Regions from separate parts of the Paenibacillus sp. FSL R7-0273 genome, predicted to be linked through region 2. Evidence: riboswitches for the same ligand, from Rfam matches in the RefSeq annotation. Region 2 holds a riboswitch; the other holds the start of a gene.

Region 1 (14,876 bases), 3.3 Mb from region 2:
CCCCGGGAAATGTCGTAAAAAGAAAATGGCCCGGCAGAGGCCGGGCAGCGGTATGGCTGATTATAGCAGTAAAAGAGGGCGGACTTTGGCGTGATTTGTTGCAGCTGTGTTTTAAGCGAGATTAGGCTGCGGGATTGTTCAGGCCGGGATGATAGACGGAAGGCCTGCTGATGCTTCTGGGCGGAAGCAGCAGAATAGCCGTCATCAGCAGCACGAAGGCAATGAAGTAAGGCGAGACATGTCCGCGAAGCTGTCCGGCGGCAACCGGTCCGGCAAAGGCGCCAAGCGACATGGCAATCGACTGCAGCGAGAAGGTGCGGCCTAAACGGCCGCCGCTGCCCAGGCTGATGAACAGCGAGGCCATCGCCGGGAACAGCACGCCCTTTGCCGCTCCAAGCAGGAACAGCACTACGCCCGCCGGAACAGTTGTAAATGCGGCCAGTGTAAAGAAGCAGAGCGCCATTGCCAGCAGTGCGGCCGCAATCCGGCCGGACGGAGACACGCGGTTGAGGAACATGAGGCAGAGTGTGGCCAGCGCTCCGAGACTCATTAGCGAGAGTAATACGCCTGTTGAGACCATGCCGTCCTGCCCCTGGGACAGGGGCAGCTCGAAGAACAGGACGCCCTGTGAGCAGGAGACGAAGAAGGGCAGCAGATAATAACGCCTGCTGGTTCCGGCTTGTTTGCCGGAGGGCAGAGCCGGCTTCAATGAGGCTGGCTCTGACTGAGGCTGAGGCTGTGAAGCCAAAGCGCGGGCCGGCGCATGCTTTGGCACGCTGATCAGAGCCATAAGGCCTGTAGCAATCAGGAGCCAGCCGAGTGTGGTGAAGGTGCCGGAATACCCGGCCTTATGCACAATATAGGCACCGGCTGCCGGGGAGACCACTGAGGCCAGCGTATGGATGATGCCATGCCCCGACATATATTTGCCCTGGGTGGTTGAATCGCTGGACAGTGAGGCCAGCAGTGTCATGCAGGCTGGAGAGAGAAAAGCCAGCGCAAAGCCGCTGGCAGCCCGCAGCACGAGCAGATGCCAGGGAAGCTGGGCGTAAGCCTGCAGAAGCAGCAGGATTCCGGCTGCTACCAGGCTGAAGACGATATAACGGCGGCTGCCGTTTTTGTCAACGAGTACGCCGGCCAGCAGGTTGCCGGGGAGATGGGTCAGCGAATACATGCCCATCATCCAGCCGATAAAGGCGGGGCCTGCACCGAGTGACATGGCAAACGGGGTCAGGATCGGATACTGGGCGTGCAGGTCAAAAAAGGCCAGGAACAGGAACAGATACAGCCACAGTGCGGTTTTCACGGTATACACCTCCGGAAGGACCGGCTACAGCCTATAAAACAGGCCTGCCGGTGTCTTTTTGAATATCGGCATTAGGGCAGCTTCGGCCAGCGGGTTGCAATCAGGCCTACTTGTACTTTACGTGCGCCGCGGGGGGCTTATACCACTTTATTCGTCTAACCTGCATGCCGCCGGGCAATCATGAATTATATGGGGCATTCATGTATAATAATGAATATGAATATTGCGATAGGGGTGTTGTGAAAGTGATGGATCCGGCAGTATGGTCACAATTTATCAGAGAGAATTGGCTGGTTATTGTAATAGCGCTTATCATTCTGTTTGCGGTTATTAATCTGGTCAAAACGATGCTGAAGTGGGCAATTGCAATTATTATTATCGCCGGCCTGTTTATCTACAGCGGGGTTACTATGGATCAGATCGGTGATGCAGTGAACAAGGTGGCTGACAGTACGGTAAGTACACTGAAGAGCGAAGCGCAGGAGGTTATGCTGAGCGAAGCCAAGGAAGCAAGGTATACCTCGAACGGGGACGGCACCTTTACCATTACAACGCCGAATCTTGAGGTTAAGGGAAGCGCCGGAGAAGACAAGGTTGAAGTGACCTTCCGCGGTGTCAGCCTCGGGAAATGGAGTATTAACGATACGACTAAGGCTTTTATTGATGAGGCGAGGAAAAACGGGAATTAGTGTGCAGAAAGGAGAATGGACATGCTGGACAGCTGGATAGCAAGCCTAAGTGAAGCTAACGTCATCTCGGTCCTGTTGCTGCTGGTTGTGTTCTTTTCCCTCCTGCAGGGCTACAGCCGCGGATTCAGCCGTGCGGCAGGCGGATTGTTCGGCCTGCTGGGAACAGGGCTGCTGACTGCGGCAGCCCTGATTATTGCTGTGCCTGCGGCCTTGTATTTTTCACCGGTAGCCGAAGGCTGGGCAGAATCGGTTGTGCTGCCGGACACGAGGCTCAGCGGCTGGCAGCAGCTGTATTACACTGCTGTGTCTGTGCTGGCGGGCTCACCGCTGGTGCGGTTTTTCCTGCTGCTTCTGCTGGGCTACAGCCTGATCCGCCCGCTGCTTGGCCTGCTGTTTATGTTCCTGCCCTTCCGTCTGGCGCGGCAGGGCGAGCGGCCGCACAGCCGGAAGATTACCGGGACCAGCCGGCTGGCAGGTGCGGTTATCGGGCTGGCTGTCGGGCTGGTGCGCGGACTGGTGCTGGTCTTCGCCTTGTATATCGGAGTAGGGCTGAATCCGGACAGCGGATTCAGCCGCTATGTCGAATCCTCTCCTATATACAGCCAGAGTGCGGCAGCGGTGTTTGAACCGATTGCCGGTGATAATGTGCGGAGCAGGCTGCCTGTCCTTACCAAAGCGGTAGCTGCCGAAATGAACGATATCCTGCGCCGCAAATATGAGGTAATTGATCATGACATCTCACCCGACATTGAGCAGGCAGCAGCTGATATTGCCGGACAAGCCGCTGATCCTGAGGCCAAGGCCAGAGAGCTCTACGACTGGCTCGGCTCCCGGATTACCTATGATTACAGCAAGGCTGATAATTATGAGCAGAACGGGATCTGGAAGGAACAGACGCCGCAGGATACCTTCGATACCCGGCTTGGGGTCTGTATTGATTATGCCCGGCTCTATGCGGTAATGGGCCGTTCCCAGGGGCTTCAGGTCCGTGTTGTTACCGGCAGGGGCTATGACGGACAGGGCGGCTACGGGCCGCATGCCTGGAATGAGGTCTATATCCCTGACCGGCAGGCCTGGATTCCCCTAGATTCCACCTGGGCCTCCAGCGGAGACTGGTTCAATACCAAGGATTTTGCGGATACCCATATTAAAGAGGATGTGCTGTGACAAAGAGGAACTCAGACCCTGTTATATGGTACAATTCGTAGGAAGTAATGTGCATGATAGGCCGCAAAGGTTTATTTAAGCTGTAAAGGAGTGAAAAACTGTGAGTTTTTTCCGTAAGCAGGCCTCTCCGCCAGAAAAGGAGACCACCAAGAGCTCTCTTGGCCTGCGGATTAACGTGTTTTTTTTCAGCACGTTCGTTATTTTCTGCGTCATTATTATCCGTCTTGCAGTTGTGCAGTTTGTTGAAGGGCCTATGCTTACTGAGGTGGAGACCAGCCGTGATACCAAAAATGTCCCGCTTGCAGCTATCCGTGGCGTGATCCGTGCGGCAGGGGGCGAGGAGCTTGCCTATTCAACATCAGTACAATCGTTATACATTACACTAACTAAGGAATATACAGCCAAAGCCACGGACAAAATCACCGGCGAAACAGCATTGACCCCGGAGGCCAAGGCGAAGGGCGAGGCGCTGGCGGCGAGGCTGGTGGCCGATTTCAAGCAATATGGTGATCCCGCTGCAGTACAGCTGACGGAAGAGGACATCATTAGTTCGCTGGATTTGTATTTCAAGAAATATTCAGGCTTTATGGCACGGCGGATCAAGGCAGGGCTGACTTCGCAGGAAGTGGCTTATTTTATGGAGCACAAAAGTGAATATCCCGGTCTTGAAATTGTTGAGGAGAGCAGCCGCCACTATGATAAGGACACAGTAGCCGTGCAGACGATCGGTTACATCAAGCCGTTTAAATCCTCCAGCAGTCTGGACATCTACAAGAACATTCAGGCGGCGATGAAAAAGATTGATGCCGATCCGGGCCTGAGCTATAAGGATGATGAATTTGTAGGCTTCGACGGGCTTGAGCTGCAATACCAGCGCGAGCTGCGCGGCAAAAACGGCTATCAGGTCATTTCGGTCAATCCGCAGAATATGGCTGAAAAGGTCGAAGAGGTTGTGCCGCCCGTTAAAGGCAACGATGTATGGACGACGATCAACAAAACCATTCAGATGAAAACGGAGCAGGCAATTACGGATCAGATCGACTGGCTGCATTCCCATGCTGTACAGGGTAAGACTCATCCTGACGCCCTGACAGGTTATGCGGTAGCGATGGAGGTTGATACGGGAAATATCGTTGCGATGGCGAGCATGCCGGACTATGATACGAATGTGTGGACGGCCGACAAGATGGATACGAAGGTATGGAACGAAATTATGGGTAACTATCAGAACGGGACCATTACGCCGTATTCCTCGGGAATGTCGGGACATGAGTTCGGTTCTACCGTGCTGCTCGGCTCGACCATTAAGCCGCTGAGTGTGCTTATCGGCCTGAATGAGGGCTTTTTCACGACTTCCACCATCTATCAGGATAGAGGTATTGCCTATTTCGGTAAAAATGACAATGCCTCTGTCCGTAACGCTTCCGGTCACGTGTACGGATCGATGGACCCGGCCAGAGCGATTGAGAAATCCTCCAATGCCTTCATGGTTGATATGATCGGCAAGAAGCTGTGGGAGAAGTATCAAAATAAGGGGATTGAAGTCTGGGACCAGTATATGAAGGAATTTGGACTAGGCGTTTCGACCCAGAGCGGATTGCCGAGAGAGTTCCTCGGACAGATCAACTATACCGATACTAAGGCAGCAGGAAGTGCGCAGGCTGCGCTTGTCTATGCTTCCTTTGGCCAGCAGGGACGTTATACCGTGCTTCAGCTTGCCCAGTATACTTCTACTCTGGCCAATGAAGGTGTGAGAATCAAGCCGCAGCTGGTCAGCAAAATTACCGACTCTGAAGGGAATGTCGTTAAGCAATTCCAGCGTGAGGTGCTGGATGAGGTCACTACCTTCGACAAGGCACATTGGAGGGAAGTTATTAAGGGCATGAAGAGTGAGGTTTCGGCGTTCTCTGATTTCGCTTATGATTTTGCCCGCAAGACGGGAACCTCGCAGCAGACGGACAGAACAAATACCAACCGCGATAACGGGGTATTTATTGCCTTTGCCCCGCGCGAGAATCCTAAGCTGGCTGTTGCCGTAGTTATTCCAGAGGGCGGATTCGGCTCTAACAGTGCTGCCCCGGTAGCCCGCAAAATTTTTGATGCGTATGACTGGGAATACGGCCTTGACGGTGTACCGAAGAAGACCCAGCAGGCTGCTGACGGAGCTGCTTCTGCAGCAGACGGAGCAGAGACAGATGGAGCCACAGACTGACAACAACAACTAAACTAAACAAAACCCTCTATAAATGAGGGCACACAAGAAATGGAGGGGTGGCAATGACTGCCAGATACCGCCTGCTTGCACTGGATATGGATGGAACCCTGCTGAATGATGAACAACTGATAACGCCCAAAACGGTGGAATGGATTCAAAAAGCGGTCGATGCCGGCGTTCACGTCTGCCTGTCCACAGGACGCGCATTCCGGAGCGCCATGCCTTATGCAGAGCAGCTCGGCCTCAAGACTCCGATGATCACTGTGAACGGCAGTGAAATCTGGCGCGAGCCGCATGAGCTGTACCGCCGCTCGCTGATGGACCCGGCGCTGATCCGGCAGCTGTACGATATTGCCGGCCAGCACGGCATCTGGTACTGGGCCTATTCCACAGAGCAGGTGTACAACCGCAACAACTGGGATGGAGACATTATGGGCCGGGAGTGGCTCAAATTCGGCTATTCGACCGAGGATGACGAGATCCGGCACAAGCTGCTGATGCAGCTTCAGGATTTGGGCGGCCTGGAGATTACCAACTCCAGCCCGACTAACCTGGAGATCAATCCGCTTGGCGTGAATAAGGCCTACGGAATCGGTGAGGTGTGCAAGCTGCTAGGAATCGACATGTCAGAGGTGGTTGCCGTCGGCGACAGCCTGAATGATCTGGCGGCAATTCAGGCCGCCGGTCTGGGTGTTGCTATGGGCAATGCCCAGGAGACAGTGCAGCAGGAAGCGGATGCCGTAGTTGCCTCGAATAACGAGGACGGCATCGCTGAAGTGATTGAGAAATATATATTAGGTGTAACTGCAGAATAGCTGCAGTTTGTACACTTGTATTTGGGCAAAGGTGGCTCCCGCGTTTTTGCGACGTGAGTTCAAGGAAGTTAATGCTATCAAAACTGGAGGCTAAAGGAATGGTAATCCTGGGTTGGATTCTGATCATTGCTTTGTTTGCGGTAGGGCTGGCGGGGGCGGTGTATCCGATACTGCCCGGTGCGCTGGCGATTTATCTGGCCTTTTTTGTATACGGCTGGTTCTTTTCGTTCGGATCGTTTGGAGTCTGGTTCTGGATTATCCAGACCCTTATAGTAGTTGTGCTGTTCGTAGCGGACTACGTGGTCGGGGCGTGGGGCGTCAAAAAATTCGGAGGCTCCCGTGCCTCGGTTATCGGGAGTACCATCGGGATCATCGTTGGACCGTTCGCTATTCCTGCCTTTGGCCTGATTCTGGGCCCTTTTATCGGCGCGTTCATTGGCGAGCTGATCGCCGGCTCCCAGCCCGGTAAAGCGGTCAAGGTCAGCTTCGGCTCCCTGCTCGGCTTGTTCAGCAGCACCGTAGTCAAAATAATCCTGCAAATTATGATGGTGGTCCTCTTCTTTATCTGGATCTCTGTGAACTAAATTAACAGCGAAGAAGGCGAAACAGTTTGTCCAAGAAAGAGTCTTTTGTCAAAGGCACACTTATTCTGGCGGCAGCCGCGCTCATAGCCCGCGTTCTCGGGCTTGCCCAGCGGGTGCCGCTGGAGCATTTATTGAATGTTACCGGTGAAGCTGCGTTCACACAGGCCAACCAGGTGTATCTGCTGCTGCTACCGCTGGCTACCGCCGGAATTCCAAGCACGCTCAGCAAAATGGTATCCGAGCGATACGCTCTGAACCGGCCGGATGAGGCTCAGCAGGTGTACCGGGCAGCTCTAATTTTCTCTGCAGTTGTAGGTGTTCTGATGAGTATTGCCCTGTACATAGCAGCCCCTTATTATGCAGAATATGCGAAGGTTCCCGAGAGTACACTTGCAATACGGGCTATTGCTCCGGCGCTGCTGCTGTTCCCCACCATTGCCATAATGCGCGGTTATTTCCAGGGCCGTAACAACATGATGGCCGGCGGGATTTCACAGATTGTTGAGCAGATTGCCCGGGTATCCACTGCGATCCTGCTGGCCTATATTCTGCTAAAGCAGGGCTACGACAATACTTGGATGGCTGCCGGCGCTTCGTTCGGCAGCGTGTTCGGCAGTGTCGGCGCCTTCGGGATTATGCTGTATTATGCAATGAAAATGCGCCGTACTGAAGACAAGGCGGCATTATATGATTCAAGCGCGGCCAGACTTCCGCTGCTCGGTATTTATAAGGATATTTTCAAATTATCCATTCCGATTGTATTGTCTTCTATTACTGTGCCGGTCGTGAATTTTATCGATTCTTCACTGATTGTACCGCTGCTCAGCGGACAGATCGGAATAGAGGATGCCACCGGTGCCCTGGCGATTTACGGCAGCCGTGCGATCAGTGTTGCCGGTATTCCTCCGGTGCTGGCAATTGCGCTGAGCACTTCACTGATTCCGATTATTTCAGCCGCTTACGCCCGTAAGGATGAGCAGCATCTGCAGCGCCAGGTCACGCTGGCCATGCGGATCTCCATTCTGACCGGAACACCGATTGTAGTCTCGCTGATGGTCGCTGCTTATTCGATTAACGGCCTGCTGTTCACTACTCTGGACGGCAGCGGAATAGTCGCTATGCTGACGGCCGGAACGATTTTCCAGATTACAATGATGACAACGAACTCCATCCTGCTGGGTATGGGTAAATCAAGGATTTCCATGTACTATGTGTTTGCCGGCATCCTGACCAAGCTGGCGGCAAGCTTCCTGCTTAGCAAAGTATTTGGAATATACGGGATTATCGGAGCTACGGCACTCTGCTTTATCGTCATTACGCTGCTCAACCTGCGCATGCTTAAGAAGATCGTGTCCTTTACCATTATGGGCAAGCGCTGGGGCGGCTTCGCTGTTGCCGTACTGGCCTCCGGCGGAATCGGCTATGGGCTGAATGAAGCAGGCATTATGCTTACCCGCCTGATGCCGGACCGGCTCGCGTTCCTCATAACCTGCCTGGTTGTAGGCGGAGCTGTAGTCATTATTTATCTCGTACTGCTTATCGTGCTTGGTGTGCTCAGCCGTCAGGAGATTGCCGGATACCCGCGTGTTCTGCAAAAGGTGCTTAACCCGCTGATGAAGCTCCAGCCTGCCAGAGTGCGTACACACGAATAATGCTGTGATGTTTGTCTTAATTTTATGCTTTTGAATTGACTTCCTAAGCACAATTTGCTTCACTTAGAGAAGGAACACATACAGTTTAACCAGGAAAGGATTGACCTTTGCATGGACAAAATTTCATCTGCTGCTGATTTTCAGGTGGCGGTTCAATCGCCGCGCTTAACAGTTGCCGTATTTAAGGCAGACTGGTGCTCTGACTGTAAATATATAGATCCGTTTATGCCTGAGGTTGAGCAGAAATACGCGGATCGCCTGACTCTGGTTGAGGTGGATGTTGATGCTGTCGGTGACGTCAGCCAGGAACAGAACATCCTTGGTATTCCCAGCTTTGTAGCCTACAGCGAGGGACGTGAGCTTGTCCGCTTCGTCAACAAGCTGCGCAAATCCCGTGAGGAAATCGAGAATTTCCTGGACCGGGCGCTGGAAGTGTATCTGACCATCAGCAAGTAATGACTACCAGAAGTAATGTAATTTCTACAGCCTGAAGCACAAGCACCGCTTTCGCCTTGAACAGAGCAAAAGCGGTGCTTTTTTCAAACAATCATAAGGGTTCATAGGCAAGCCGTGTCCATATATCTCCTTCCATTCATCTTTGTACAATGGGGTGATCAAAGTGACGACAGCTCATTTGAAGTGGCTCAGCTACATAACCTGCCTCATGATGTTCCTCGCCTTGTTCGGAGGCGCCGTCGTAACCAAAACAGGCTCCGGCCTGGAATGCGGCAATGAATGGCCGCTCTGCCACGGTAAGCTCATTCCGGCATACACACTCGGCTCAATGATCGAATACACCCACCGCTTGTTCAGCGGCCTTGCCGGCCTGCTGTCACTGGCTTCCATGGTTTTGTTCCTGCGGTTTGCGCGCCGGCGCAAGGAACTGCTTGGTTATGCACTCTTAACCCTTATATTCGTTGTCGTGCAGGGAGGAATGGGAGCGCTTGCGGTTATCCGTTCGCAGTCGGCGGCGGTGATGGCGCTGCATATGGGCTTTTCCCTGATTGCTTTTGCCAGCTCCCTGATGCTTGCTCTTGGAACCAGGAGATGGCATGAATCTGCGGGACAGCAGGAGGCAGACGGCCCCCCGGTGAGCCGGGGCTTCCGCAACTTAACCTGGATAACGGCGTTATATTCTTATATCGTTGTGTATATCGGCGCTTATGTCAGTCATACGGATTCACAGGGAGGCTGCTCCGGCTGGCCGCTCTGTAACGGGGAATGGTTCCCTGAGCTTACAGGCGGTGTGGGGATTGTGTTTATGCACAGGGTGGCGGCAGCGCTGCTGTTTCTTTTGACGGCCATACTGGGTCACCTGGCATTCTGGAGATATAAGAAGCTGCCCGAGCTGCGGATGCTGGGAGTAGCCGCGGTTACGCTCTGCCTGCTGCAGGTGTTCAGCGGTGCGGCTGTGGTCCATACGCTGTATAACGATAAATTGTACATATTTGCTGCGCTTTCCCACATCGTGCTGATTGCCGGATTATTCGGGGTTCTGAGCTATATGAGTGTGCGGGTGTGGCAGCAAAGCGGGAAATAAAGAGTGAATATGTTGAAAATAAGTATCTGTTTGGGTTAGGGGGAACAAAACGTGGGATTCATAAATTTACGCCAGTGGATGGAGCAGCTCCGCAAGGACAAAGAGCTGGCTGTGGTGGAGGTTCCTGTGGACCCTTATCTGGAGCTCCCGGAGATTCACCGGCGTGTCTTACGGGAGGAAGGGCCGGCACTGCTGTTTACAAATGTAAAAGGAACCCCGTTCCCTGTGGTGACCAATCTGTTCGGGACCTTCCGGCGTGTGGACAGGGCGTTTGGCAGCAGGCCGGAGCAGCTGCTGAAGTCAGTGGCCGGAGCCGCTGAAACGCTGCTGCCGCCCTCGCTTCCGAACATGTGGAAGGAAAAGGCGCTGGTCTACAATCTGCTGAAGACAGGCATAAAGCATGTGCCGCAGGGGGAAGCGCCGGTTCTTGGCGTCTGCCGCACAAAGGCTCCGCTTGAAGAGCTGCCGCGTGTCACCAGCTGGCAGGAAGCGGGCGGCCCTTATATTACGCTGCCGCTTGTGTATACAGAGAGCCTGGCTAAGCCGCAGAAGCACAGTCTCGGCCTACACAGGCTCCGCTTCATCGACCACAGCACAGCCGAAGCTGACTGGCAAAGAAACCAGGGAGCGGGCCTGTTTCAGCAGGAGGCCGCTGCCCTCGGTGAAGCCCTTCCGGTCTCTGCCTTTATGGGCGGACCGCCTGCGCTGATTGCAGCAGCCAGCGCCTCTCCCGGCGTAAGGCTGCCGGGTCTGGTGCTTGCTTCGCTGATTCTCGGCAGCAAGCTGCCGATGGTCAGCGATCCGCTGGGCGGCCACCTCATTCCGGCGGAGGCGGAGTTTGCGCTCCGGGGTCTTGTCCCGCCGCAATCGGCTCCGCAGCAGGCTCCGGTTATGCACGTACAGCGGATCTGGCACCGCAAGGATGCGATTTATCCGGCTTCCATCGCTGTTACTCCGCAGGAAGACAACTTCTACCTGGTTAATTACCTCCAGCAGCTCCTCTCTCCGGTACATCATCTGGCTATGCCCTCAGTGGACGCTTTCTGGACGTATTCCGAATCTGGCCCGGGAGGATTGTCTGCAGCAGCTGTGCAGGATAATTCCCCGCAGGAGGCGCTGGCTGCCGCCTTCCGTATTCTTGGTGAACGCCAGCTGTGCAGCAGCAGGCTGCTGCTGCTGACGGGCGGCCCGGCAGTCTTTGCCGATCTTCCGGCTACTCTGGAGCATGTTCTGGAACGCTTTAATCCGGCTGCCGGCCTGCATGTGTTTAGCTGCGCAGCTCCGGACGGGAATGAACGCAAGCCTGGTTCAACCAGCCAGGCGGTAATCATGGGAGTAGGACCCGCCATACGGGAGCTTCCCCGTATCTATACAGAGGGACAATTGCCAGGAATTACGGAAGCCATTCCTTATTGCGGGGGATGCTTAACCGTTTCCGGTGCATCCTATGAAGAGGACCCGGAGCTTCCTGTCCGGCTAAGTGCTGCGCTTCGCGCACAACAAACAGCCTGGCCGCTGGTTATAGTGACGGATCATGCTGCTGAGGCAGTACGCACCCAAAGCTCCTTTTTATGGACAGTATTTACCCGGTTTGATCCGGCCGGGGATATCTATGCCGCATCTGAGCTGCGGCAGCATCATATCAGCTACAGACTGCCGGTTGTCATCGATGCACGCATGAAGCCTGGATATGAAGAGGAGCAGACACCCTGCAGCAGTACACTGGATTTGGTTGACCGCAGCTGGAGCCGTTATTTTCAGCAGTAAAGCTTAGCTAACCATTCATTAAAGGCCGGCATTATACATTCTTCGTAACCTTAAGGAGGACAAGTCATGCTGCGGATACTACTGGGAGAGCCGCCGCGCAGCAACAGCGGGGTGCTGGCCGAAGCGATGGACAACATGGCACGGGTAGCGTCCATGCTGCGCAGGGAAATGAACGACCATGAAGATCATGACCATGAATACCGCAAGCTGGAGATCTGGACACGCGGCCTGATTTCCTCGCTGGATGAGCTGGAGCAGAGCTGCTTCGCAGCAGCATTTTACCGGAAAAAGGTCGTCGCCGGGTACATGGATGACATGACGGTGGAGGAGCAGGGGGATTACGCGCGTTATGTTTATTTTTATAAAAACGGCTTTATCCGTGTCTTCTCACTGCTGGACAAGCTGGGAACAGTCCTGAACAGCCTGTACGGCTTGAATACAAGCCAGAACAAGGCCCACTTCTCCTATTTCACGGTGCTTAGGCAGTTTCAGCTGCTTAAAACGCATAGTCCGCTGGCGGATGAGTTGGAGAACATCAAAAATTCCTACCGGGAGCCGCTGCACAATCTGCGGAAGCGCCGCAACGCCGAGATTCATTACATGAACGCCGAAATGCAGGATGATCTGTGGCAGAGGCATCAGGGCCTTCATGACAAAATAAGGCTTGAGGATGTCGACAGTCATCTGGAGGATCTGAAGCAGGGGGTAGAAATGGTCTGTAAATCTTTATGCGCAGCCTTCCGTTACAGCAATGAGCAATGGCATAAAAACAAGGCTATGGCTAATAAACACGCCGGGACAGAAGCACGTTAAAGCGACAAAATCTTCCTTTGACAAAAAAGCACAAACTCACTATACTTAGGCTTGCATTATATTCTTACATTTAGCGACAAGTATTGCTTAATAATTGTATATTTTCTTATCGAGAGCGGCGGAGGGATAGGCCCGATGAAGCCCGGCAACCGATTTGTGTACAGCCCTTTAATTCTGCGCTGCCTGCAAATGTCATGGTGCTAATTCCTACAATGCCGCACGGATGCGGGCGTTGGCAGATGAGATGGCATTGTAACTAAACGCACAGGGCCTCTTGCGATCTGCAATGATCGGAAGGGGCTTTTTGATTTAAATGGCACCAGAATAAAGGGGGAACGACGGAAATTGATAGAGCTGAAAGAGTTGACCAAGGTATACGGAAAGGGCAGCAAAGCCGCAACAGCGCTCTCGGGCTTGAATCTGTCCATTAAAAAGGGTGAAATCTTCGGGGTAATCGGCCATTCCGGTGCCGGTAAAAGCACGCTGATCCGCTGTATCAACCTGCTGGAGCGCCCGACCTCCGGCGAGGTATGGGTAGACGGTGTTGAGCTTACCGCTCTCGGCAAGGGGCAGCTGCAGGAGAAACGGCGCAAGATCGGCATGATCTTTCAGCACTTCAATTTGCTGTCCTCTGCTACGGTGTATGACAATATCGCGTTCCCGCTGAGGCTCGCCGGCACACCCAAGGCACAGATTGATCAAAAGGTGAAGGAGCTGCTGGTACTGGTCGGCCTGGAGAACCATGCAGGCAAATATCCGGCCCAGCTCTCCGGCGGACAAAAGCAGCGTGTCGGCGTTGCCCGTGCGCTTGCCAGCGATCCTGATGTGCTGCTGTGTGACGAGGCCACCTCGGCGCTGGACCCGCAGACAACCGATTCCATCCTGCGGCTGCTGCTGGATATTAACCGTAAATTCCATTTGACGATTGTACTGATCACCCATGAGATGCATGTCATCCAGAGCATCTGCGACCGGGTAGCCGTTATTCACGGCGGCGGCATTGTGGAGCAGGGGGAAGTAGCTGAGGTATTCCTGAAGCCCAAGCATGAGGTGACCAAGGATTTCATCCGCAGTGAAGCCCAACAGGACGGTCCGCTGAGAGCTGCTCTGGAAGCAGGCAGCAGAGAGAATGCACAGGCGGTTAAGATTACCTTTCTGGGGCAAAAAACCTATGAATCCACCTTGTCTGAGGTTGTACGCGAAACCGGCGTCAGCTTTGCCATCCTGCAGGGTACGATCTCAACCATCAAAGATGTGCCTTATGGCCAGCTGATTGTCCGGTTTGAAGGCGAGCCGGGGGCAATTAATGCTACGCTTACTAAACTGGCGGCACAAGGACTCGATGTGGAGGTGATTTCCTGATGGGCGGTCTTAATTTTAATGATATTAACTGGCAGGAAATGGTGGATGCATCCGGCGCCACATTAAAAATGTTGGCGTATTCCGGAATTTTCACAATTATTCTTGGTTTACCACTCGGAATTGTGTTATATTTATGGGGAAGATCAAATAACCCTATTATCAGAGTTATTTACTCGGTATTATCGCTGGTTGTAAATATCCTGCGTTCTGTTCCATTCCTGATTCTGATGGTAGCCCTGATCCCGCTGAGCAAGACGATTATGGGCACTTCGATCGGGGTGCTCGGAACGATTCCGGCGCTGGTTATCGGTGCGGCCCCGTTCTTTGCCAGACTGGTGGAGACGTCGCTGCGTGAGGTAGACCGCGGGGTTATCGAAGCGGCACAGGGCATGGGGGCTTCTACAGGCCAGATTGTCATGCGGGTGCTATTGCCGGAAGCCCGTCCAGGCTTGCTTGCCGGAGTGACGATTACTCTGGTAACCCTCGTCTCCTATACCGCAATGTCGGGGATGATCGGCGGCGGCGGTCTTGGTGACCTGGCGATCCGCTACGGTTATTACCGTTATGAGAAGGAAGTCATGATTATCTCTGTAGTGCTGATGGTTATACTAGTTCAGCTGCTCCAGATGGCCGGTGACAGGCTGGTTCAATATTTTACCCGGAAATAAGGTACTTCCAAATATAGCCTTATTCATAAACACATTTTAGAGGGGGATTTACAGATGAAAAAAGTACTACTGACGTTCTTTAGCTTGACCCTGGTATTGGTGCTGGCAGCCTGCGGCAACAATAACACTGCTAATAACGCTGCGAACTCTGCAGCAACTAACGCTCCGGCAGCTGATGCTTCCGCTGAGCCGACTACAGAGCCTGCCGCTGATCCGGTAACGCTTGTTATCGGTGCTTCTCCTGTACCGCATGCCGAAATTCTGAATGCTATTGCTCCGCTGCTTGAAGCACAGGGCA
Region 2 (14,876 bases):
ATCCACATCAAACAAAGCCTTTGCAGAATTGATAACCTTGAACACAATCACCGCCGCAATTTCAATCGGATTTCCTTCCACATCATTTACCTTCAGCTTGACGCTGTTGAAGTTACGCACCCGCAGCGAGACAGTCTTGCGGATACTGAACGGAATAACCGCCCACATCCCGCTCTTCACGATGGTTCCGACATACTGTCCGAAGAAGGTGACCACCACCGATTTATTCGGCTGTACGATTGTGATGCTTGTGCACAAGATTCCTGCAGCTATGAACAGAATGAGCGGTACCGCCACATATTCCTGAGACGCCCCGTATATCCCACCTGCCAGACAGACCACAATCAGTGCAATAACCCAGAACCCGCTTACCGGACGTAATACTTTCTCCTTCATAAACAGCACCTCCAAAAGATATGTATTTGATATAATTATGATATCACTTTTGGATGTAACTGTAAATCATTTTTCTATAAAATAATCGCCCAATTCGATAAAAATCACTGCGCTTCCTCCCTGCCTCTTCTATACTACAAATCTAAGAAGTCATTCTTCTATATAAAATATGAAATAAGGACGTGACCTTCATGAGCGTAAAAGAACAGGTACTGGACATTATCAAAGCAGCAGCAACCCCACTCAGTGCAGGTGAGGTAGAAAAGCTCTCCGGCCTGGAGCGCAAAGCCGTTGACAAGGCCTTTACTGAGCTTAAGAAGGACAATGCCATTGTGTCCCCCGTGCGCTGCAAGTGGGAAGCTGCTGTGAAATAAATAACCGGTATACAGGACAGGCCCATGCGTTATGCGCATGGGCCTGATCCATCCGGAGAATAAAACGTATCAATGAAAGAAGCCCCCTGTCATCCTCAAATGGCAGGGGGCTTCTTCTATTATATAACTGCTTTATTAAGACGCTTGGTTATTAAGCATACGGTAGATAATTACTGCAGCCTGGGCACGGTTCGCCATGTCCTTCGGTGCAAACTTACCGCCGTCTACCCCGTTAACGATTCCCAGCTGAGTCAGCTGTGCTACAGCTTCCTGAGCGTAAGGGGCAATCGAGGTCTTGTCGGCAAATCCCCCAAGAGCCGCTGAAGCATCCACCGGCTCCAATTGCTCCGCAAGGGCATTGACGATCATAATTGCCATTTCTTCACGGGTAATTCCGCGTCCCGGCTCGAACTTGCCGTTGCCGGTGCCCTTAACAATACCTGCGCTTACAGCAGCTGCGATAGAATCTGTGTACCATACTCCTTGCTTCACATCGTTAAACGCTATGCCTGATACAGGAGCATTCAGGTTCAATGCACGTACCAGCATCGTTACAAACTCAGCACGGGTTACTGTTTTGGCCGGTGCGAACTGTCCATTCTCCAGACCCTTTACAATACCCTTTGCAGCCAGGGAGCTGATCGCTTCCTGTGCCCATACTACCTTGCCCAGATCACTGAATGTGCCTGGTGCTGCAGATGGAGCCGGGGTTGCCGATGGTGCAGGCGTTGCCGATGGGACAGGGGTTGCAGCCGGTGCCGGAATACCGCCCGGAATTGCGGCCGGAGCCTTGTTGTTGGTAATACGGCCATCCACCTTAGCTGTAATCGCCCCGCCCTTGAATGTGTCTACAATGTAATCATAGAATACATCCAGATCGATCGGACCAGGTACTTGCTTACTGGCTTTGGTAAGTACAGTGTAGTTATCACCGCCTGCGGCCATAAAGTTATTTACCACCGCAGTATAGCTCGTGCTCATTTCAATCGGTGTACCGTCTGCTTTGGTCAGACTGGAAATACGGTCTTTTACCGGCAGATACATTTCAGCCGAGTATTTCAGGCCGGAAATCTGCAGTGTTTTAACATCAGCACTTCCGTCAGCCTTCACTGCCCATTGCTGCTGGAGCAGGGTTTTGATCTGCTCACCGGTAAGGGTCAGCTTCACCAGCGTATTGCCGAACGGCTGGATTTTGGCCAGATCACCAAAGGATACATTGCCCTTAGGAAGATCAGCACGGATACCGCCCGGATTCATGAACGCGAAATCCGCTGCTGCGCCGTCACCGAAATCAGCCGCACGCATAGCATCCGCAATCAGGTTGCCCAGCGGAGCTTCATTGTTGTAGACATCTGTACGGGTAATTGTACCGTCAGTTGTACCTACAGGCTGAGTCAATTCAGGGTGCTTAGCCAGATATTTATTTACCAGAGCTACTGTTTCAGGGTCTGGTGTTACGCCGTCCTGGAAGGTGGAGGTTACCGTTGCAGACATCGATTTCACATCACCTGTTGTGTGGTCGATAACGAGCTTGATATCCTCGAACGCTGTTCCGTAGGAGTAAGCCTGAACAACCAGCTTACCGTTTACGATATCATTAGCATAGCCGTGATTGTCTCCGGCCACGATAACGTCAACCGGCGAGTTCGCAGGCAGAGCTTTTGCCAGATCAGCAGCTTCACCCGTTGTTACAAAACCGCTTGCCGCATCTCCCTTTGTAGTTGCAGGGTCATGAGCCAGCACGATGATTGTTTCTACGCCTTTATCTTGAAGCTCTTTGGCATACTTCTCGATAGCCGCTACTTCTTCAGCAGCAGTCAGGAACTGCACACCGACAAGACCGGATGGAGCTACCTTGTCAGGCGTCGCTTTTGTTACCACACCGATAAATCCGATTTTTACGCCGCCTACTTCTTTAATTACATAAGGGTTGATGATCGGATTCTTGTACACACTGTCAACCACGTTGGCGTTGATGTAATCAAAATCAGCACCGGCATGATTTACACTGGTATTCTTAGGATCAACACCGCCGAAAATTTGTGTTTTGAGTGCCGCAACGCCCTGGTCAAATTCATGGTTGCCCAGTGTTCCGACATCGAATTTCATCAGGTTCATCCATTCATGGGTCGGCTCATCACGTTCGAGTGAGGATACCGGAGCGGATGCACCCACAGAGTCACCGTTATGGAAGAGCAGGGAATGTTCGTATTTGGCACGCGCCTGCTTCAGATACGTTGCGAGAACAGCAGCAGTACCTGCATTTTTGCCGCTTACTACAGAGGTAGTATCCAGCTGGCCGTGGAAGTCGTTGATTCCGATCAGGTGAACTTCAACATCCGCAGTAGGCTTTGGCGTTACTGCCTTCAGATCCATACTGTAAACAGAGAAGCCCTTGGAATCTTTAACTCCTGTATCCTTCATGTTGCCCGGCAATACCGCTGCCGCATTAGGAGAAGAAGTGAAGGTTACATTTACATTCCCCTTGATTGGAGCAATGGACCAGTTACCGTCTGCTGTAGGATCAACCGTTCCCGCTTCACTGATGTAATCCATCAGCACCTGACGGTTCTCCATCTGGGAATCGATAATCATTGTGGAGCCCTTAACGCCAGGGAAGTTACCGCCGCCGCTTGCACGGTAGTTGTTGGTAACAACGATAAATTCCTGCTCCGGCAGAATTTCCGTACCACCGTAAGTAATGCTGGTTACACGGCTGGACGCTGCATCATTAACAGTACCGTCTGGCTTATATTTAGCATTTTTGGTTACATCGATGGTGTACTGGACACCGTCAATGACGTCAAAGTTAAACACCTGGAACTGGGGATTTAGCAAAGGCTGGGCGGTTGAGATCCCCGGTTTAATCCGGTTGAACGCACCTGCGCTCATCTCAATCCAGTTCTTCACAGTCTCACCGTCAACAACAATTGCCTTCAGCGTGTTGTCGTACAGGTACAGGTCACTGGCGCTGGCAATTGTTAGATTCCCCGCTTTAATTTCAGTGTATTCTGACGGGCCGTTGCGTCCGGCCTTGAAAGGAGCACCAACACTAAGAATCGGGGTATTTCTGTACTTAGCTAAATTTGTATCAGAATGGATCAAATCAGACACATAACGCTGCTGCGCATAAGTTACGATCTGGACAGTAGGATCATCCTGCACCATGGCGAAGAAGCTGTTCATTGGAGCAGTTGTTTTTCCAAGCGGCTGATTTACGTAAACTTTAGTTGCTTCATGGTCTGCTGAAGTAACAGCGTCAATTGCCGGGTCTGCAGCAACACCAGCAATTGAACGCGTGGAGGATACAGAGCTCGCCTTATCAACTGCCCAGCCGTCAGCACTGTGTACAATTTTAAGATCAATTAGACCAAGGTATCCGCCGCCGTAACCAGCTTGTACAGCCGGAGTACCGTTAATCTGACCTTTGGTGTTGTCAATTTTAATGTCGGCTGTATTATACGGAAGTTTAGTGGTGGGATCCTTGAAGGAAGCATCCAGGTCACTTTCTTTTACAGTCGGGAAAACTTTATGTGTATGAGAGAATGTGATGGCGTCGATGCCTTGCACTTTACTCAGTTGGTTAATGTCGTTTTCTGCACCCGGATCAGATGATGCAGCCGAAGCATCAAACCCGGTGTGAGCCATAGCTACAATGACATCCGCACCTTCATCTTGCATCATAGGAACAAATTTTGCAGCAGTTTCGCTGATATCCTCAACCTTCACTTTTCCGTCGAGCTTAGCCTTATCCCACTCCATAATCTGTGGTGTAACGAGACCAATCAATCCGACCTTGACGATATGAGTTTCTCCGTCAGATCCTTCAACTTCTTTATCAATAATTACGTAAGGTTTGTATTTATTGGAGCCATCAATGTTATAAATATTTGCATTGACATACTTGAAATCTGCATCAGTATCTGTTTTGTGTGTGGCACTGCCGTTAATAGTGCGCTCGAGGTAGTCCAAACCGTAGTTAAACTCATGATTACCAAAGGTCGCCGCATCGTATCGCATCACATTCATAGCAGCAATGAGAGGATGAATCCGCTCGTCATTAATCTCAAGGTCACTTTCAATTGCCATGTACGTGCCAAGCGGGGTACCCTGAATCAAATCACCATTATCAAGCAAAAGATTGTTTCCATTCTGCTTTCTGGCTTCATTAACCAAGGTTGATGTTTTGTTGATGCCCACAGTCGATGATCCGGAATCCTTGTAATAATCCCAGCCATAGACGTTGGTGTGCACGTCGGTGGTGCTCATCAGACGCAGATCTACTGTCACTCCGGCTGCCGGAGCGGCCTCTGCCGTATCAGCTGCAATAACTGAACCTGCCAGCACACCCCCAAAAACCTGTGCAGTCAGAACTGTGGTTGCCAGAAATGATGCTACTGGCTTGTTCCATCGTCTTTCTCCCATAAGTGATTAATCCTCCCAGTTTCTCTCTTTTTGTGACCGAGGACGATTGTATCACAAGCTATTATATGAATCTAGCAAGTAACCACATATAGAGTTAATAGTTGTGCAAAATAACTTATATTCCAGTGTAAATTTGGTCAATGTTCCAAATTTTAAATCTAAAATATTAAAAACAATACATTAATTAACATAAATCCATGTCAGTTTTAGAAACACGATGACGTAACATATTAAAAAATCCGGTACTTTCCGTGTCCGCCTCTAATGTGCACTACGTTAAACTACATAATTCTATTTTTATTCAAAATAATTCATGAGTACTCATTCCATCACAGACGAAAAACAGGAAGAAATACTGACATGACCTTGGCTTCTCACCGCTCTCTTTGTAAAGCATTCATACAGAAAAGAATCCCCGCCAGACAGCGCTGCCGCTGCTTAACGGGGATTGGTTACATCCTGAATTTAATAATTAATGATTAGTTCTGCATTACAAAATCATTGTCAATCTTCGTATTCGCGTCCTCAAAGGTACGCAGAATGTCATAACGCGTGTTGCGCTGTGCCGGGATCTTGCCTGCTTCACGGATCAGCTGGGTAATCGACTCAATGTTAACCTTGTAAGTCGCACCGGCTGAAGAGACAACGTTCTCCTCAATCATCGTGCTGCCGAAGTCGTTACAGCCGTACTGCAGGGACAGCTTGCCTACCTCAGGACCCATTGTGACCCATGAGGACTGGAAGTTCTTGATGTTATCAAGCACCAGCCGGCTGATTGCTACCGTCTTCAGGTACTCCTCCGGAGTCTGCCGGTCCAGCTTAAGGTTCGTGTTGTCCGGCTGGAAGGTCCAGGAGATGAAGGCCAGGAAGCCTTCGGAATCGTATTTATTAGCAATACATTCATCCTGTGCTTCACGTACCCGCAGCAGATGCAGCGCACGCTCCTCCATACTCTCCCCGAGTCCGATAACCATGGTAGCTGTAGTGTTCATACCGATCCGGTGTGCGGTCTGCATGACATCCATCCACTCCCGCCATGAGCCCTTAAGCCGGCTGATCTTGCGTCGGGTGCGGTCATCCAGAATCTCTGCTCCCCCGCCGGGAAGGGAATCCAGGCCGGCCGCATGAATCTCGCGCATTACCTGCTCCAGCGGCAGGCCGGAAACTTCGACCATCTTCATAATCTCCGCCGGGGAGAAGGAGTGCATGGTGATATCCGGGAAACGCTGTTTGATTCCGCGGAGAATATCCGTATAGTAGCTGAACGGCAGATTCGGGTTGGTTCCGCCCTGCATCAGAATTTCCGTACCGTTTACAGCAATTGTCTCGGCGATCTTCTGATAGATGGTTTCATCCGGGAGCACGTACCCTTCCTCTGATCCCGGTCTGCGGTAGAATGCGCAAAAGCGGCAGTACACATCACATACGTTGGTATAGTTGATATTGCGTCCAATGACAAAGGTAGCCAGCGGATCGGGATGCCAGCGCTTCATAATCACATCTGCGGCCGCGCCCATTTTTTCAATTTCGTTGCTCTCGAACAGCCGGATTGTATCTTCCAGCCCGAGGCGTTCGCCTTTCAGCGTCTTATCCAGAATAAGATCTATCGCACTCACCGTTCGCAGCCTCCTTCAGGTTCCATATATTATGGTTGATTAAATTTTAAAAATAAACATATAAAAGCATTCGTCCTTCCATCCTAACATAATCCCGGCGGGTTGAGAAATATTTGATTTCGGCCATCCGGACGGCGGCAAAAAAAAGACAGCGGCGCATCAGCAGCGCCACCGTCTCTACTGTATATTTATTCAGCGGATACAGCCTGCTCCAGCTCCACGCGGGCTGCTTCCAGCGCCTGGCCCAGATCTGCAATCAGGTCGTCCGCATGCTCGATACCAACAGAGAAGCGCAGCAGCCGGTCATCTACCCCTACAGCATCACGGATTTCCACCGGAATATCGGCATGGGTCTGCACGGCAGGATAGGTCATCAGGGATTCAACACCACCCAGGCTTTCGGCAAAGGCGATCAGCCGGATATGACGGAGCAGCGGCTCGACGTAACGGGCATCTTTTACCTTAAAGGAGAAGATCCCGGTGTTGCCTGAGGACTGGCGGTTCTGAATTTCATAACCCGGATGATCCGGCAGCCCCGGATGGAATACTTCAGCAACAGCCGGATGCTCCAGCAGATAACGGGCAAGGGCCAGGGCGTTGCTCTCATGACGTTCCATGCGCAGTGCCAGCGTCTTCATGCCCTTCATCAGCTGATAGCTGTCATTAGGCGCAAGCACGGCGCCGAGGGAATTGTGCAGAACCGCCATTTCCGCAGACAGCTCCGCTCCCTTAGTTACAATCAGGCCTGCAAGCACATCATTGTGTCCCCCCAAATACTTGGTGGCACTGTGGACGATAACGTCTGCGCCAAGTTCAAGCGGGCGCTGAAAGAACGGGGTAAGCAGCGTATTATCAACGATGGTCAGCAGCCCGTTACCGCGGGCCCATGTACACACGGCCTCAATATCCGTAATCATCATCAGCGGATTGGTCGGCGTCTCGATAAAGACGGCCTTCGTCTCCGGACGGCGGGCCGCTTCCAGTCCGTCAAGGTCATTGGTATCCACATAGGAGGCTGTAATGCCGTACTTGGACAGAATCCGTTCCAGCAGACGGTAGGTTCCGCCATACAGGTCAAGAGAAACAACCAGGTGATCACCTTGTCCGAACAAAGCGAACACAGTGGTCAGGGCCGCCATGCCGGAGCTGCAGGCAAAGCCCGCATCGCCGGACTCCAGCTCAGCCGCAGCCGTCTCCAGCACAGAACGGGTCGGGTTTTTGGTGCGGATATAGTCAAAGCCGGTGCTTTGTCCAAGCTGCGGGTGGCGGAATGCCGTTGCATTATAAATCGGATAATTAACTGCCCCGGTTGCGGGATCTTCCTGTGAGCCTATTTGCGCAAGTCTGCTTTCAATCCTGAGTTTCTCGTCCATCGGTACGCCTCCTAATGTGGTGTTAATTGTAGAGTTGCTTCTATTTATTAAATAATAGGGCCAATGTCGTAGGGTGTCTCCTGGTATACATAGTAATTGAGCCAATTGGCGAACAATAAGTTAGCATGGGCGCGCCATACGGCCGGCGGTGTACGCTGCGGATCATCCTTAGGATAATAATGCTTCGGTAAAGCGACTTCCATACCCTTCGCGATGTCACGGTCATATTCCCATTTTAGCGAGAACGGGTCATATTCGGAATGCCCGGTTACAAAAATCTGTTTGCCGTCATGGGTTGCCACGAGATATACCCCGGCTTCCTCTGATTCAGCCAGAATCTGCAGCTCCGGATTAGCCTCAATATCCTCACGCGATACATCGGTATGGCGGGAATGCGGAACATGGAACACTTCATCAAAGCCGCGCAGTAGCTTAACATTATTATGGCTCACCGTGTGCGGGAACACTCCAAAGCATTTTTCGGCAAGGCTGACCTTCTGAACGCCGAAGTGGTGATACAGGCCGGCCTGGGCCGCCCAACAGATATGCATAGTCGATGTAACGTTGTGCTTGCTCCATTCAAAAATCTTCTGCAGCTCTTCCCAGTAGTTCACATCCTCGAACTCCAGCTGCTCAACCGGAGCTCCGGTCACAATCAGGCCGTCGAACCGGCGGTGGCTGATCTCATCAAAGGTTGTATAAAAGCTCTTCAGGTGCTCCGCAGAAGTATTCTTGGAGGTATGGGAGCTCGGGTGAAGCAGGACTACATCGACCTGCAGCGGAGAGTTTCCGATCAGACGCAGCAGCTGCGTTTCGGTTGTTTCCTTCGTCGGCATCAGATTCAGGATTGCGATCCTGAGCGGACGGATGTCCTGATGAAAGGCCTGGCTCTCATCCATTACAAAGATATTTTCTCCGGATAATATTTCTTTGGCCGGTAAACTGTCGGGAATTTTGATTGGCATTGCTGTGTCCACTCCTTAATCGAATTAGTACCGAGCTTGAACTGATTTCCATGCAAAAATGACCTTTCTCGCATGAGAAAGGTCATATAGGGTTCAGTCATATGCGCCTCTCTCATCTGCCAGAACCAACAACGGGTATGTATCCCCTGTTAGCTTCCGCAAGAATTAGCACCGTGCGTTTACACGCCGGTTGCCGGGTTTCATCGGGCCAGTCCCTCCACCTGCTCTTGATAAGATTTAGCTGTATTCAATTTTTTTCTTAAAATTCACTTTAAATCATGAACCTGCTTTTCGTCAAGTCCATACAATGCTGAAGAGCCCTTGAAATGAAAAGAATTTTGCTTGAAAGAGGCATACCCCGGCGTTATACTAGACAAGTGTTTCAAAAGGCACAATTGACGAGGAGCAGAGGTGAGAGAAGAATGGAAGGCGACCCGGGTACGCAGTTATGCGTGCAAAGTGAGCAACCACACAGGATTAACATCAGCTTGCCGGCGGCGGGAGCACCACTTCTTCATGCCCTCGAAACGTCATCCCGGCCTTAAGCACGGATTGTACTGCCGGCCAAGCTGATTTTTTCCGTGTGCTTTAATTAGCATACCCCTGGAGAAGACCGGGGACATAAGGAGTGAATCAGATGAAAATCCGGCTGGTGAACGCTGGGGTTTTTACCCCGATTGATGACATTGAAGCAACACTGACCCCGCCCGCAGAAGGGTTTTACTGGATCGATGCTGATGATGAGGACCTGGAGCTGCTCCAGCCCCTGTTCAATCTGCATGATCTTGCCGTGGAGGACTGCCTCAGCGAAGAGGAGCAGCGGCCGAAGATCGAAATTTATGAGAGCCATTATTTTATTGTAGTTAACAGCATCCGGTTTGATGATGAGGAAATTTTCCTCCGGGCGCTTAACGTATTCCTGGGCAGACATTACATTATAACTGTCACCAAACAGAAAATTCATGAGCTGCGTGTCCTTAAGCCCATCCTGTGGGAGCAGGAGGTCAGCGGGCCTGACCGCTTCCTTTACCATCTGATTGACATCGTTGTAGACAACTACTTCTCTGTCGGTGACCGGATTGAAGCGCGGATTGAGAAGCTTGAGGAAGATATTCTGATGCACACCAAGAAATCGCACCTGAGTGAGATCATCGGTCTGCGCAGTGAAATCTTGTGGCTGAAGAAGATGCTTGGACCGCAAAAGGAAGTTATCAACACCCTGAACAAAAAGGACCTGCGTCTGATCGATGACCAATTACAGAAGTATTTCAGCGATATTTATGAAAATGCGGTCAAGATCTCTGAAACCTTTGAAACCTACCGCGACCTCATGGGCAACTTGCGTGAAGCTTACCAGTCGAGTATCGCTAACCGCGCCAATGAAATTATGAGGGTGTTTACCGCCATTACAACGATATTCATGCCGCTGACCGTGATTACCGGTATTTACGGGATGAACTTTGACAATATACCAGAAACCCATTCGGAATACGGCTACTATGGCGTAATTGCCGTGATGGTTACGCTCGGCTGCGGAATGCTCGTGATTTTCCGCAAAAAGGATTGGCTATGAACGATAACGGACGAATACGCTAAGGCGAAGGCTACCGCTACTGCAAAGTATGGGGAACCTTCGCCTTTGCTATTTCTAATAGCTTGCGACTTCTCCTGCAGCCTGCAGCTGCTGGGCCCGCCGGTAACGGATGCGGATCAGCCGCAGACGCTCATAATAGAGGTCCAGCCCCTCTGCCGGAGAAAAGCTGTCCCCGTAGGCCTTATACAATGCAGGCTTCAGAAAGGAATCCCCCATCAGCTCATACGCTGTCCAGATGGCGGCTTGCTCTTCCGCTGTAACCTCCTTCAGTTCATGCTCAATCAGCTTCTCTACGGAGTAGCCCTCCTTCTCCAGCTCTTCGACCGCCTCCAGCACCTCACGCCGGCTGATTCCGCCGGCAGCCTGCAGCTGCTCCATGCCAAGCCCGTTCTCAATTCCCTGCAGCAGAATCCGCCGCAGCCGCAGCCGTTCAAGCTGCTTCTTGTATTTGAGCTCCTTCTGCTTGTAAAGCCAGGAAGAGAAGGCCTCCTCCTCTACAGCCTCATTCACCCAGTTCAGCGGATAGCTGTGCTCCCGCGGAATATCGGCGGTAATGCCCAGCCAGTCGCCGCCATACTGCGAAGCCTTGCCTTCTCCGACGCCCGGAATCTGCAGCAGCTCCTCTTCCGTGCGCGGCAGAAAGGTGCTGAGCATCCGCAGCAGGCGGTTGCTGGCGAGAATATACGGTGCCTTCCGTTCACTGGAGGCCTTGCCCCTGCGCCAGGCGCACAACGCTTCATAAACGGCTTCATTTCCGTGCCGCTCGCTGTAATACTGCAGCTTAAGCTGCTCCCGGCTGCGCTGGGCAAGCGTCTCTTCTTCATGAAACGCGCCGTCAATCAGCGGCCGGTAGCCGTCGCCCATCTTCACTGCCAGCTCATGCCTGTAGACGCAGAGCATTTCATTCCACGAGCCGCCTTCATACCAGATATGCTCATCGGTCTCACTGGTGCCGGAAAAGTCCCGCCAGCCGATCTGCCAGACGCCCTCCTCTTCACCGATCCAGAGCTGGGCATAGGCCTCCTGATCTGCTCCCGATATTCTGGACAGCCTGTTTAAAAATACAATCTGCATATGAATCCCTACTTTCGTCATCTTACAGCAGGCACACAAGTAGAACCGGCTGCGCCGTCCTAAACAGGACGGTATCCGGTTCTGCGAGAAAGATAAGGATAAAGGATTGATGAAACCTATCCTTTCTTATCTTTACGCAAAAAAAAGCACCTCTCCCACGAAAATCGTGAAAGAGGTGCTTCCTCATAAATGCTATGCTGTTAGAAACTACAATACCATATATTTCCGTACAGTCAATCCCTTTTTGAATCAGGCTCCGGCAAGCGCCAGTTTAGCCAGGCCGAGCGCTCCGGCCAGACCGGCATTGTCGCCCAGCTGCGGCGGCACGATGTAGCTGCCGATCTCCTGATTCAGTGCAGGATGCTGGACATATCCGCCAAGCAGCTCCTGCAGCTTAGCATGAATCAGCGGGAATAATTGGCTCTGCTTCATGACGCCGCCGCCCATCACGATCTTCTGCGGCGACAGCACCAGCACATAATTCATCAGTGCATGGGCCAGATAGTGGGCTTCCATCGCCCAGGCCGGATGATCGGCAGCCAGCTCGCCGGCAGGTCTGCCCCAGCGGCTGCCGATGGCTGGTCCGGCCGCCAGGCCTTCTAGGCAATCCCCATGGTACGGGCAGAAGCCGCTGTAGGTATCCTCAGGATGGCGGGGAACCAGAATATGTCCCATTTCCGGATGGGACAGGCCGTGAATCAGCTGTCCGCCGACAACAGCACCCGCACCGATACCAGTGCCTACAGTAATATACAGGCAGCTGTCCAGACCCTGCGCAGCCCCCCAGGTATACTCGCCTAGAGCAGCCCCGTTCACATCGGTATCGAAGCCGATAGGCACATTGAAATGCTCTGCCACCGCACCCACCAGATTATAGCCTCCCCAGTGAGGCTTAGGCGTAGTGGTAATATGGCCGTAGGTAGGGCTGCCGGGTATAGGGTCAATCGGTCCGAATGAGCCAATTCCGAGCGCTTCCACGTTCTTGCCTGAAAAATAATCCAGCACCAGTCCCATTGTCTCCTCAGGGGTTGTTGTCGGGAAGCTGACCCGGTCAGTGACCGTCCCATCCTCATGTCCGATTCCGCATACAAACTTTGTTCCCCCGGCTTCAATTGCTCCAAGCACTCTCACAGCAGCATTCTCCCCTCTAAAATAAAACGCTCTCTTAAGATGATTATACGTGCCTGCAGCCCATATGACAAGCGGTTGACATATAAGCGGAGCAGGGACATAATGCCCCTGCTGTTTGAGCGTTCTATAGGCTGAAGCCCTCTGCTTTCCGGCTCCGGAATGAGCGGCAGGCAGTAATGAACCGCTCTGCTGCCGCTGGATAAGATGCCAGATGAATATGGGCATACGCGGCCATAACATTTCCCTTGAGATAGCCCTCCGGCTGGCTGCCGCTGCGCCCCTTGCTCTCATAGGCATACGGCTGCTGTTCCAGTGCATCATAATGCATCACGGAATAATGAAACTCATGGCCGCGCAGCTGTTCACCCTGCTTCAGCAGCAGGCAGTCGTGAAGCGCCGTTACCTCACGATAGCCCAGCGCGGCCCGCCGCGGCTGCATAACGGCATGAGCCGGGATAATACCGGCCATCCGGTGCTCGGCTCCAGCCCGGTCGGTGATGGAGCGGGCCAGCACCATGTAGCCGCCGCATTCCGCATACAGCGGCATGCCCTGTGCCGCGGCTGCTCTCAAGCCGTCAAGGAATCCGGCATTCGCGGAGATGACCGCAGCGAACTCCTCGGGGAAGCCGCCGCCGAGATAGATACCGTCTGCCTCCGGCGGTACCGGCTCTCCGCACAGCGGGCTGAATTCAAGCAGCCGGGCCCCGGCACACGCCAGCAGCTCCAGATTGTCGGCATAATAGAAATTGAATGCTGCGTCTTTGGCAACCGCTATGACGGGAGAAGCTCCGTTAACCTGCCGGACTGTAACAGCCGGGACAGAAGGTGATCCTTCTGCCTCTATGTACTGCAGCGGAGGAGCAGCTTGCGCGATTTCCAGCAGCTGGTCCAGATTCACGCCTGCCTCCAGCATATCGGCGGCATGCCTGAACAACGGCTCCAGCTCGCCCCGTTCCAGCGCGGGCAGCAGACCCAGATGCCGCTCCGGGATGTCCAGTGCGGCATCACGCATCAGTCCGCCGATTACCGGGATGCCGCAGGCGGCTTCTATGGCCGCCTTAACGGTCCGGTAATGAGAGGGGCTGCCGCAGCGGTTCACGATGACCGCTGCAATCTGTACCCGCGGCTCCAGCTGCCGGAAGCCGAGCACGACTGCAGCCGCGCTGCGGCCCATGCTGCGAACATCCACCACCAGCAGCACGGGGCTGGCGGTGAGAAGCGCTATTTCGGCAGTAGAGCCTGTAAGCTCTGCCGCTTCTTTTCCGTCGTACAGCCCCATGACCCCTTCCGCTATGGATAGCTCTGCATCTGCGGAAGAACGCAGAAAATACTCCTGCAGATAGGAGCGGGGGGTCATCCACGAGTCGAGATTACGGGCAGGACGTCCGGTTACTGCAGCGTGGTAGGCCGGATCAATATAATCCGGGCCGCATTTGAAGCCTTGCACCTTCAGGCCCCGCCGGGCAAAGGCCCGCATCAGCCCAAGCGTCACCGTGGTCTTGCCCGATCCGCTGCCTGTTCCCGCGATAATCAGACGCGGGCGGCACTGCGGTTCACAGGGGCTTATCTCCTGAACGGTGAATTCACTGCGTTCTTTCATCTGCTTGCTCCTCCCTGCCGCCATAGGCCACTCTGGCAACGGCAATGGTTACATTGCCGCTCTTTTTCTTCGGCTGCAGCAGCTTCCCGCCGCCTGCAGACAGGATGGCAGCAGGCTCGCAGACGCCATAGGCCCCGGTTGCCTTGAACACAACCGCCGAAGGCTGCTCCAGCGGCACTGTATTCAGCTGCTCCACTGTATAGAGATCAAGCTCCCAGCCATATTTGCCGCACAGCTCCAGCAGACCGGCCTCATCGCCCTTGATCGTAATGGTAGCTGCACCCCGGACGCTTAAAGGCGACAGCTGCAGCTCCTCCAGCGTCTCCAG

Evidence for each region. A riboswitch is a leader RNA that binds a small molecule or an ion and turns the genes downstream of it on or off. The one in region 2 is predicted to bind S-adenosylmethionine.
Region 1: another riboswitch for S-adenosylmethionine. It lies ahead of R70723_RS26185 (methionine ABC transporter ATP-binding protein); the one in region 2 lies ahead of metA (homoserine O-acetyltransferase MetA).

The regions. Positions count from the first base shown of each region.
Region 1 is NZ_CP009283.1:6,084,189-6,099,064, reverse strand. Features, by position in the region: gene R70723_RS26240 (MFS transporter) at 122-1,306, opposite strand; gene R70723_RS26235 (hypothetical protein) at 1,555-1,995, shown strand; gene R70723_RS26230 (transglutaminase domain-containing protein) at 2,017-3,162, shown strand; gene R70723_RS26225 (peptidoglycan D,D-transpeptidase FtsI family protein) at 3,263-5,374, shown strand; gene R70723_RS26220 (Cof-type HAD-IIB family hydrolase) at 5,440-6,192, shown strand; gene R70723_RS26215 (DUF456 domain-containing protein) at 6,291-6,776, shown strand; gene R70723_RS26210 (putative polysaccharide biosynthesis protein) at 6,803-8,428, shown strand; gene R70723_RS26205 (thioredoxin family protein) at 8,540-8,884, shown strand; gene R70723_RS26200 (COX15/CtaA family protein) at 9,048-9,968, shown strand; gene R70723_RS26195 (UbiD family decarboxylase) at 10,047-11,735, shown strand; gene R70723_RS26190 (Cthe_2314 family HEPN domain-containing protein) at 11,802-12,548, shown strand; SAM riboswitch class I at 12,652-12,794, shown strand; gene R70723_RS26185 (methionine ABC transporter ATP-binding protein) at 12,894-13,910, shown strand; gene R70723_RS26180 (methionine ABC transporter permease) at 13,910-14,578, shown strand; gene R70723_RS26175 (MetQ/NlpA family ABC transporter substrate-binding protein) at 14,633-14,876, shown strand, end outside.
Region 2 is NZ_CP009283.1:2,130,677-2,145,552, reverse strand. Features, by position in the region: gene R70723_RS09125 (SPFH domain-containing protein) at 1-396, opposite strand, end outside; gene R70723_RS09120 (hypothetical protein) at 588-770, shown strand; gene R70723_RS09115 (bifunctional 2',3'-cyclic-nucleotide 2'-phosphodiesterase/3'-nucleotidase) at 906-5,195, opposite strand; gene mqnC (cyclic dehypoxanthinyl futalosine synthase) at 5,675-6,811, opposite strand; gene R70723_RS09105 (aminotransferase class I/II-fold pyridoxal phosphate-dependent enzyme) at 7,000-8,184, opposite strand; gene metA (homoserine O-acetyltransferase MetA) at 8,232-9,149, opposite strand; SAM riboswitch class I at 9,259-9,386, opposite strand; gene corA (magnesium/cobalt transporter CorA) at 9,787-10,722, shown strand; gene R70723_RS09090 (HRDC domain-containing protein) at 10,798-11,817, opposite strand; gene R70723_RS09085 (ROK family protein) at 12,067-12,948, opposite strand; gene R70723_RS09080 (cobyrinic acid a,c-diamide synthase CobB) at 13,073-14,548, opposite strand; gene R70723_RS09075 (cobalt-precorrin 5A hydrolase) at 14,532-14,876, opposite strand, start outside.